One region of the Clostridium sp. CS1-1 genome, then DNA from elsewhere that is predicted to be linked to it. Evidence: a T-box and tRNA genes for the amino acid it is inferred to sense, from the RefSeq annotation. Region 1 holds a T-box; the other holds one or more tRNA genes.
What was found. A T-box is a leader RNA that pairs with one kind of tRNA and senses whether it is charged. The one in region 1 lies ahead of argS (arginine--tRNA ligase), so its partner is inferred to be a tRNA-Arg.

Region 1 (4,293 bases):
GCAAGATGGGATAAGTCTAGTGGAGGAAATTGGTGAGGAAATACAGACTAATAGTAATATAGTGAAACATATAGATAGTTTACTTGGAGACAAGATTACTTCAACAGCTCGCTTAATTGGGCAAAATCCTGCAGTTTCAAATGAATATTTATCACAAATTGCTAAAGAGATAGGTGTTCAGGAAATAAATATTGTTAGTCCATCAGGTGTTGTAGTTAACTCAAGTTTACCTGAAAATATCAATTATAAATACCCTGATGATCATGGTATACAACCAGTTATCCAAGGAAAAGAGTCAGAGGTTGTAGAACAATTAAGACAAAGTAGCAATAATGCTGATAAAAACTTTTATAAATATGGAGCTGTAGCGCTAAAAAATGGGGGCGCAGTGCAAATAGGTATAATTGCAAATGAAGTAGCAAAGTTAAGTCAAGCTGTTAGTGATCAAAGCTTGGTAGATAGGCTTGGTAAAAAGGAAAATGTTGTTTACGCATTAAAGATAGATACGAACTTAAAAGCCGTTGCACATAGTGATAAGAGTAGAATAGGAATAGACTTAACTGATATAGGAAGTAAAACAGCGGTTCAGCAAGGAAAGCTATATTCTTCTTTATACAATTATAAAGGACAAGAGGTCTACGACGTAATAATTCCTTTAAAGGAAAATGGAAAAATTATTGGAGCAGCAGATATTGGTCTATCAATGAAAAATGAAAGAGCCGCGTTAACAAGTATTATGATGAGTTTTTTAATTGTATCATTAATTGCGTTTATAATCGGTGGATATATATTAAGGCTTGTTATAAATTCTAATTTAAACCCTTTAAAAAACCTAATGGAAACGGCAGAACGTATAGCAGAGGGAGATCTTACAAACAATATAAAAGTTAAAAATAGAGATGAAATAGGAAGACTTGGTATAAGTTTTAATAATATGATTGAAAATCTAAGAAATATGACAACAAACATAAATGGGATGTCACAAAGACTAACATCTTCCTCTAGAGCACTTTTAGCCTCAGCACAGCAGGCAGCAGCAGTTTCAGAAGAAATTTCAGGATCAACACAAGAAATGGCAAATGGAGCAGAGAGACAGGTAATGGCCACTGACGAAATTTCAGGTGCGATGAAAAGTGTAGTTAATAACATAGCTGAGATCAAGGATCAAGTTACTACAGTTGTTGAATTCTCAGAGAGTACAAGTAAACTTGCATCTGATGGTAGAGAAAAAATGCAAGATATGGTTAAACAAATGGAAATAATAAAAAGTAGTGTAAACTATTCATCAGAGATCATTACAGAATTACAGAAAACATCAAAAGAAATAGGAAACATTGCTGAAATAATGGACGGCATAGCGGACCAAACAAATCTACTTGCTCTTAATGCCTCTATTGAAGCCGCTAGAGCTGGAGAAGCTGGAAAAGGATTTGTAGTAGTAGCGGAAGAAGTAAGAAAGCTCGCAGAAGAATCAATGAGATTTTCAAATAATATTAAAGAATTGATTAACGATACTCAACAAAAGACTAACAAGGCACTTTACTCAATTGAAGAGGGAAATAAAGAATCAGAAAAAGGACAAGTTATTGTAACGATGGTTGGAAAATCTCTAAATGAAATCTTGAAGTCTTTTGATGTTACAAGAACAAACTTGGATAGAGTAAATGCAATGATTATTAATTCAAAATCTGATATAGATAATATGGATGAGCATATAGAGGCAATTCAGTCTATATCTACAAACACAGCAGCAAGTACAGAGCAAGTGGCAGCATCAACGGAAGAACAATCTGCTGCACTTCTTGAAGTTACAGAGAGTGTGCAGTTACTTTCGGAGATGGCCTCTGAGCTTGAAGATAGTGTCAAAAAGTTTAAATTATAGTTATTTAAATGAATAAAATGTTGACAAAGGGTAAAAAGTAATAATATAATTAGATGTAAATTTTATATTGAATTCATTGAAGAGAAGAGTATTTTTTAAAAGACTTAGAAAATCAGTTTTCAGCGAGCAGGGATGGTGGAAGCCTGTAAGGAGTTTAAAAGAGAAGAGAGTCTCTGAGAAGCCTGCGAAAAAGGTTTGATAATTATTTTGTTAAACTACAAGTTGGACGTTAACTGCGTTAAAGTTTTAAGGTGGACTTGGCATTAAGCCATGTCAAAAAGAGTGGTACCGCGGATATAACCCCGTCTCTGTATTATGCAGATGACGGGGTTTTTTATTATATAGATTGGTACAGATATATATTAAATATTATATAAATAATTAGCAAGTAAACAGATTAATCGTACTATCAATTGCTAAATGGAGGGATTTTAAGTGGATTATAAAAAACTAGTTGCAGAAAGAATAAAAGAAAATGTAGAATTAGAGCTTGATACTTTAGAAAAGCTTATTGAGATACCACCAAAGCCTGAAATGGGAGATTATGCCTTCCCTTGTTTTCAGCTTTCTAAGACATTAAGAAAAGCACCAAATATGATAGCAGAAGAGTTGAAAGATAAAATTAATAAAGAAGGTTTTGAAAGAGTTGAAAATTTAGGACCATATCTAAACTTTTTTGTAGATAAAACAGATTTTATAAAAACTACAGTAGAGAAAATATTAACTGAAGGAGATACTTACGGATCATCATGTATAGGAGAGGGTAAAAATATATGTGTTGAGTATTCATCAGTTAACATTGCAAAGCCTTTTCATGTAGGACACTTATTTGGCACCGCTATAGGTAGAGCCTTATATGAAATGTTAAATTCACAGGGATACAATTGTGTTAGAATAAATCATCTTGGAGATTGGGGAACTCAGTTTGGAAAGCTTATATCAGCATATAAAAGATGGTGTGATGAAGAAGCTCTAGAAAGAGAGCCTATTAATGAATTGTTAAGAATTTATGTTAAATTCCACGATGAAGCGGAGAAAGACCCAACTTTAAATGATGAAGGCAGGATGTATTTTAAGAAATTAGAAGACGGTTCAGAAGAAGAAGTAAAGTTGTGGCAAAGATTTAAAGATCTAAGCCTAAAAGAGTTTGAAAGAGTTTATGGTATGCTTGGAGTTGAATTTGATTCTTATGCTGGAGAAAGTTTTTACTCCGATAAAATGGATGCTGTAATAGAAGAAATAGACAGCAAGGGATTATTGGTTGAAAGTAATGGTGCTAAAGTTGTAATGCTTGATGAATATAATATGCCTCCATGTATTGTAAAAAAAGCTGATGGAGCTACAATATACGCTACACGTGACTTAGCAGCAGCAATTTATAGAAAGAAAACTTATGATTTTGATAAGAGCATATATGTAGTTGGAGTGGGGCAATCACTTCACTTTAAGCAAATATTTACTACATTGAAGCTTATGGGTAATGACTGGGCTGATTTGTGTAATCATGTTGCTTATGGGCTTGTAAGATTTGCAGATAAAAAACTATCTACAAGAAAAGGCGACGTAGTACTACTTGAAGACTTACTAAGAGAGTCCGTTGAAAAGACATTACAAATAATAAATGAAAAAAATCCTAGCCTTGAAAATAAGGAAGAGGTTGCTAAAAAGGTAGGTATAGGTGCAGTTGTATTTACTTATTTAAAGAATAGTAAGGAAAAGGATATAGTGTTTGACTGGAGTGAAATACTAAGTTTCGATGGTGAAACTGGTCCATACGTACAGTACAGTTATGCAAGAGGAAAGAGCATACTCAGAAGAGCGGAAGCGGTTAGTGGAGAAGTAGACTATAGTAAATTAAGTTCTAAAGAAGAGTTTGAGCTTGTAAAGTCTCTTGAAGGCTTTAACAAAGCTATATTAAATTCTATAGAGAGACTAGAACCTTTTATAGTAACAAGATATATAATAGAAGTAGCTAAAGGGTTTAATAAATTCTACAATGCATGCAGTATAATTAATGCAGAAAATGAAGAAATAAAGAAAGCAAGATTAAAGCTTGTAGAGGCAGTTTGTCAGGTGTTAAAGAATGGGTTAAAGCTTATTGGATTAGAAATTGTAGAAAAGATGTAGGATATATAATCGCAAAAGGCAGTGAAGCATATTCATTGCCTTTTGTATATTTGCAAATTTAAGTTATTATTATATAATAAAGTGAAACTTGAATCAGATGGGGTTTTAACCCAACCTGATTCTTAGTTGAACCAATCCAGGGACGTAGCCGCTCTTTACTTCCTCTTTAGGAGGAGGAAGTATTAGAGCGGGTAGTCATCGGATAAATAATATGAACAAGCTTGATAACTAAGTTTAAGTTGAGTAGTTATTTGACAATATATTTTTATAGTTTTTATGAACAA
Region 2 (4,293 bases), 2.2 Mb from region 1:
CTTCATAAATTCCGTTTCCAGCTCAAAGCTTTGCTGGACTCGGTTCACCGCTGTCGACGCCCTATCCTAAGCCGCGGTACTCAAAGGTAGAACGTAGCAGACTAAGCTGCTAATGCAAAATTATCGTTTGCGTTTATCTTTAATCCCATAGTTTTTTAACGCGGGTCCACAGGTTCCCTCGACTCGCTTCCCAGATACAACATACCCCCGTCGAAACCAAATACGCCCCCATATTATCAAATATAACACTAGAGTTATAAGTGTATCTAAAAAATCTATAAACGCATTTTTGTTAAATTATTTAATTTTAAACTCTCAATATCAGGTACATTTATCTACCTGACAGTTATTATGATACACTATAAAGTGGAAGTTATCAATGGTATTATTTAACCTAAATTAGTAATGTTTTTCATCATTGCTTTATGTAAGTTTTTTAGCTTAAATACTTAGGAATCAAAAATAATAAAGTATGGTACTCTACTTATTATCATATTATAAAATTCATTAGTTTCTTATTGGTCCAAATCTTAAATTATTTTCTATTTTATTAAATATATATATTATGTTACATGTTTTGTATGCACATTTTATTTCTTTATATCCTTTTACTTTTAAAGGGCATAATGATATACTTTTTAAAATTAAAAAGATATAAATTATAGGGTGACAACCTAAAAGATCATCTTCTCATAATTTATATCAATATTCATTTTAAAAACTTAATAAACTCTTATTCTACTTACCTATGCATTCCTGCAAATATCGGAGCAACCTTACAAGGTTTAATATCAATTTTCTCCCACACATTGCCTATAACATATGGTTCATTCTTTAGATACTCGTCAAGCTTCTCTCTTGTAGGAAACTCCATAACCATAACTGATCCTACCATTTTTTCATTTTCATCGATTAGTGCAGTGGCATATAAAAGCTTTCCTTCATTAGCCATTGATTCAGCAAGACTTAAGTGCTTTTCACGAGCCGCTAATCTTCTTTCAAGTGCCCTCTCATCATTCCCATCATAACCAGTAAGTACAAATTGCATAAAACAATCCCCCTTTTTATTATTGTTATTTATTATATCAAAAAAAACATAAATTTATCAATGATTGCTAAAAAATTATTTTTAAAACAATAGTTGACAAAATACTACACTTATCTTATAATATATAATTGTGTTAAGGAATTATACACAAAACAATTAAACAGGATTAGAGAATGTTTATTTTGTTTCCTAGATTTATATATGCGGGTGTAACTCAATGGTAGAGTGCTAGCCTTCCAAGCTAGTTACGAGGGTTCGATTCCCTTCACCCGCTCCATTATACGCGTCTTTAGCTCAGTTGGATAGAGCAACGCCCTTCTAAGGCGTGTGCCAGGGGTTCGAATCCCTTAAGACGCACCATGTATCGGGGTGTGGCGCAGATGGGAGCGCGCGTGGTTTGGGACCATGAGGTCGCAGGTTCAATCCCTGTCACCCCGACCACTAAAAATATTGGGATATCGCCAAGCGGTAAGGCACCAGACTTTGACTCTGGTATTCGTAGGTTCGAATCCTGCTATCCCAGCCATTTGGTTCACTAGCTCAGTCGGTAGAGCACATGACTTTTAATCATGGTGTCCGGGGTTCGATTCCCCGGTGAGCCACCAATAATAAAAAAACTCAACAAAATTGTTGAGTTTTTTTACTATACCTTTCTATATCATCACTCTTTAATCACAACTTCCCCCTGAATCACAGCTTCCACTGTCACAACCGCAATCACTACATTCACAGCTATCATTATAGTTACAACCGCTGTTATCACTGTCGAAGCTACTACTTAACATATTATAATTATAATCATGTAAAGTACTATCATTAAAATCATTTGAACTAATATCTGGGGTTCCTTTATCTTTTATTCCTCTACGCTCCCTCTTTATCATATGAATCATAATTACAGGAAAAATCAATAATATTATAGAAACTAAAACAAAGAACATGCTAAAATCCCCCTTATAATATTTTAATAATTAAAATTTGAATATTTCATATAATCATGTGAATAAATATATAAATATCTATTTGAACTTTATCATCAGTTTAAAGCTATGTTAAATTCATCTGCACTACCACCGTAAAAGTATCTCTATGGTGCTATGAATCTACACTATCACTATATGATAACTTTAACAATATTTCTAATGATATATCTATAATACTCAAATTTTACAAAGTATTGTTACATTAAAATTAATGATTTGATCCTATAATCTATCCCATATCAAAACTACCTGAAGTCGTTAGTTTCAAAAGAAATACGAATAAAAATATGATTGTATATATAATTTAACTATTATTTTTCTTCGTTATTTATAATTCTTATTAGATTATCTTTGTGTCTAACTATCATTAAAGCACAGGCTATTGTAGTAGAAACAACTATTGAAATGGGGAATTTCATAATAAAACACATAATAGGTATTGTTACTCCTATTGCAATTGACCTAACAGAAACTATACTCGTAAATAGACGCAATATAAAGTGAACTGCGACACCAATTAATGTTGGAACTGGTGCAACCAAAATAAATGCACCAAGAGTTGTATTTACACCTTTGCCACCATTAAATTTGAGAAATGGAGTATAATCATGTCCCAAAACTACTGCTATTGCAATAATAGCGATAAATGTATTAGATGATATTGGTAAACTTATAGTTTTAACCAAATACATCCCTAAAACTACAGGAATTACTCCTTTTAAAATATCAATTATCTGAGTAATAATAGATATCTTAGTTCCTGCAATTCTTTTAACATTTGTTGAACCTATATTTCCACTACCTTTAGTTCTTATATCAACTTTACATAGTTTTTTAGTAAGTAGATATCCTGTTGGGATTGAACCACACAAAAAAGATATTACAATTGTTATTATGATAATCATTTCTTTCACCTTAAATTCATTTTATTTTTATTTGTCTAATCTAATCATTGTAGATAGTTATACTTGTTTATTATAACATAATAATCATAATATATAGCGCATTATATGTATACCGGCTCTCTTTTACTTTGATATAGGAATTCGTTATATTACTTTAAATAATAAAATTTTTAGCCTTGATTATTTTTTCTTCTGTATTAAATAATTTAAGCCATTTAACATAGTTGCTTATGTATTTTGCCGCAACACTATTAAACCTTTTCATCCATTTTTTTAAATTGATATGTAGGGCATTAATATGTCGAATATGATATATGCCTTCTTTATGTTTACCTCTTTTTACATGTTTCTGTTCTAATTTTTTAAATAAATATCTATTTTCAACAAGGTTTTAAAACATATCCTAAAAATGAAGCAAGATAGGTACTTAATTAGAAATACCTACCTCAACTATTAACACAGACTTTTGCAAATAAAAAAACCTTATAAACATATTATTGTTTACAAGGTTTTTGGTGACCCCTAGGGGAATCGAACCCCTGTTACCACCGTGAAAGGGTGGTGTCTTGACCGCTTGACCAAGGGGCCATATTACCTAGCAGCGACCTACTCTTCCACACAGTCTCCCGTGCAGTACCATCGGCACTGTGAAGCTTAACCATCGTGTTCGGAATGGGAACGGGTGTAGCCTTCACGTCATAACCACTAGATTCGCAAAAATTGCTATAAGCTTCGCATTTCTGCGTCAAATCCTTCGCTGTGGTGCTCATTTACTGAAGTAAACTCTGCTCCTCGCTCAAGCTTTTCCTTGAACTGCTCGCTTCTATCAATTTTTATTGTTACTTTTTATTTGAAAGAATTGTTCTCTCAAAATTGCACAGTGATATATTAGGTCAAGCCCTCGACCTATTAGTATCAGTCAGCTGAACATGTTACCATGCTTACACCTCTGACCTATCAACCTTGTGTTCTTCAAGGGGTCTTACTAGCTTACGCTATGGGAAATCTTATCTTGAGGTGGGCTTCACGCTTAGATGCTTTCAGCGTTTATCCCGTCCCGACATAGCTACCCAGCTGTGCTCCTGGCGGAACAACTGGTGCACCAGAGGTCAGTCCATCCCGGTCCTCTCGTACTAAGGACAGCTCCTCTCAAATTTCCTACGCCCGCGACGGATAGGGACCGAACTGTCTCACGACGTTCTGAACCCAGCTCGCGTGCCGCTTTAATGGGCGAACAGCCCAACCCTTGGGACCTACTTCAGCCCCAGGATGCGACGAGCCGACATCGAGGTGCCAAACCTCCCCGTCGATGTGGACTCTTGGGGGAGATCAGCCTGTTATCCCCGAGGTAGCTTTT

Region 2: it encodes a tRNA-Arg, which carries the amino acid that the T-box ahead of argS (arginine--tRNA ligase) is inferred to sense. The anticodon was not compared.

The regions. Positions count from the first base shown of each region.
Region 1 is NZ_CM148680.1:3,433,638-3,437,930, reverse strand. It holds gene AC0N0V_RS16205 (methyl-accepting chemotaxis protein) at 1-1,882, shown strand, start outside; T-box leader at 1,950-2,195, shown strand; gene argS (arginine--tRNA ligase) at 2,318-4,009, shown strand.
Region 2 is NZ_CM148680.1:627,260-631,552, reverse strand. It holds RNA gene ssrA (transfer-messenger RNA) at 1-230, opposite strand, end outside; gene AC0N0V_RS02805 (YciI family protein) at 743-1,048, opposite strand; tRNA gene AC0N0V_RS02800 (tRNA-Gly) at 1,252-1,325, shown strand; tRNA gene AC0N0V_RS02795 (tRNA-Arg) at 1,332-1,408, shown strand; tRNA gene AC0N0V_RS02790 (tRNA-Pro) at 1,414-1,489, shown strand; tRNA gene AC0N0V_RS02785 (tRNA-Gln) at 1,500-1,574, shown strand; tRNA gene AC0N0V_RS02780 (tRNA-Lys) at 1,578-1,653, shown strand; gene AC0N0V_RS02775 (hypothetical protein) at 1,717-1,989, opposite strand; gene plsY (glycerol-3-phosphate 1-O-acyltransferase PlsY) at 2,343-2,936, opposite strand; partial or broken gene AC0N0V_RS02765 (IS1595 family transposase) at 3,094-3,294, opposite strand; tRNA gene AC0N0V_RS02760 (tRNA-Glu) at 3,450-3,524, opposite strand; rRNA gene rrf (5S ribosomal RNA) at 3,530-3,646, opposite strand; rRNA gene AC0N0V_RS02750 (23S ribosomal RNA) at 3,826-4,293, opposite strand, start outside.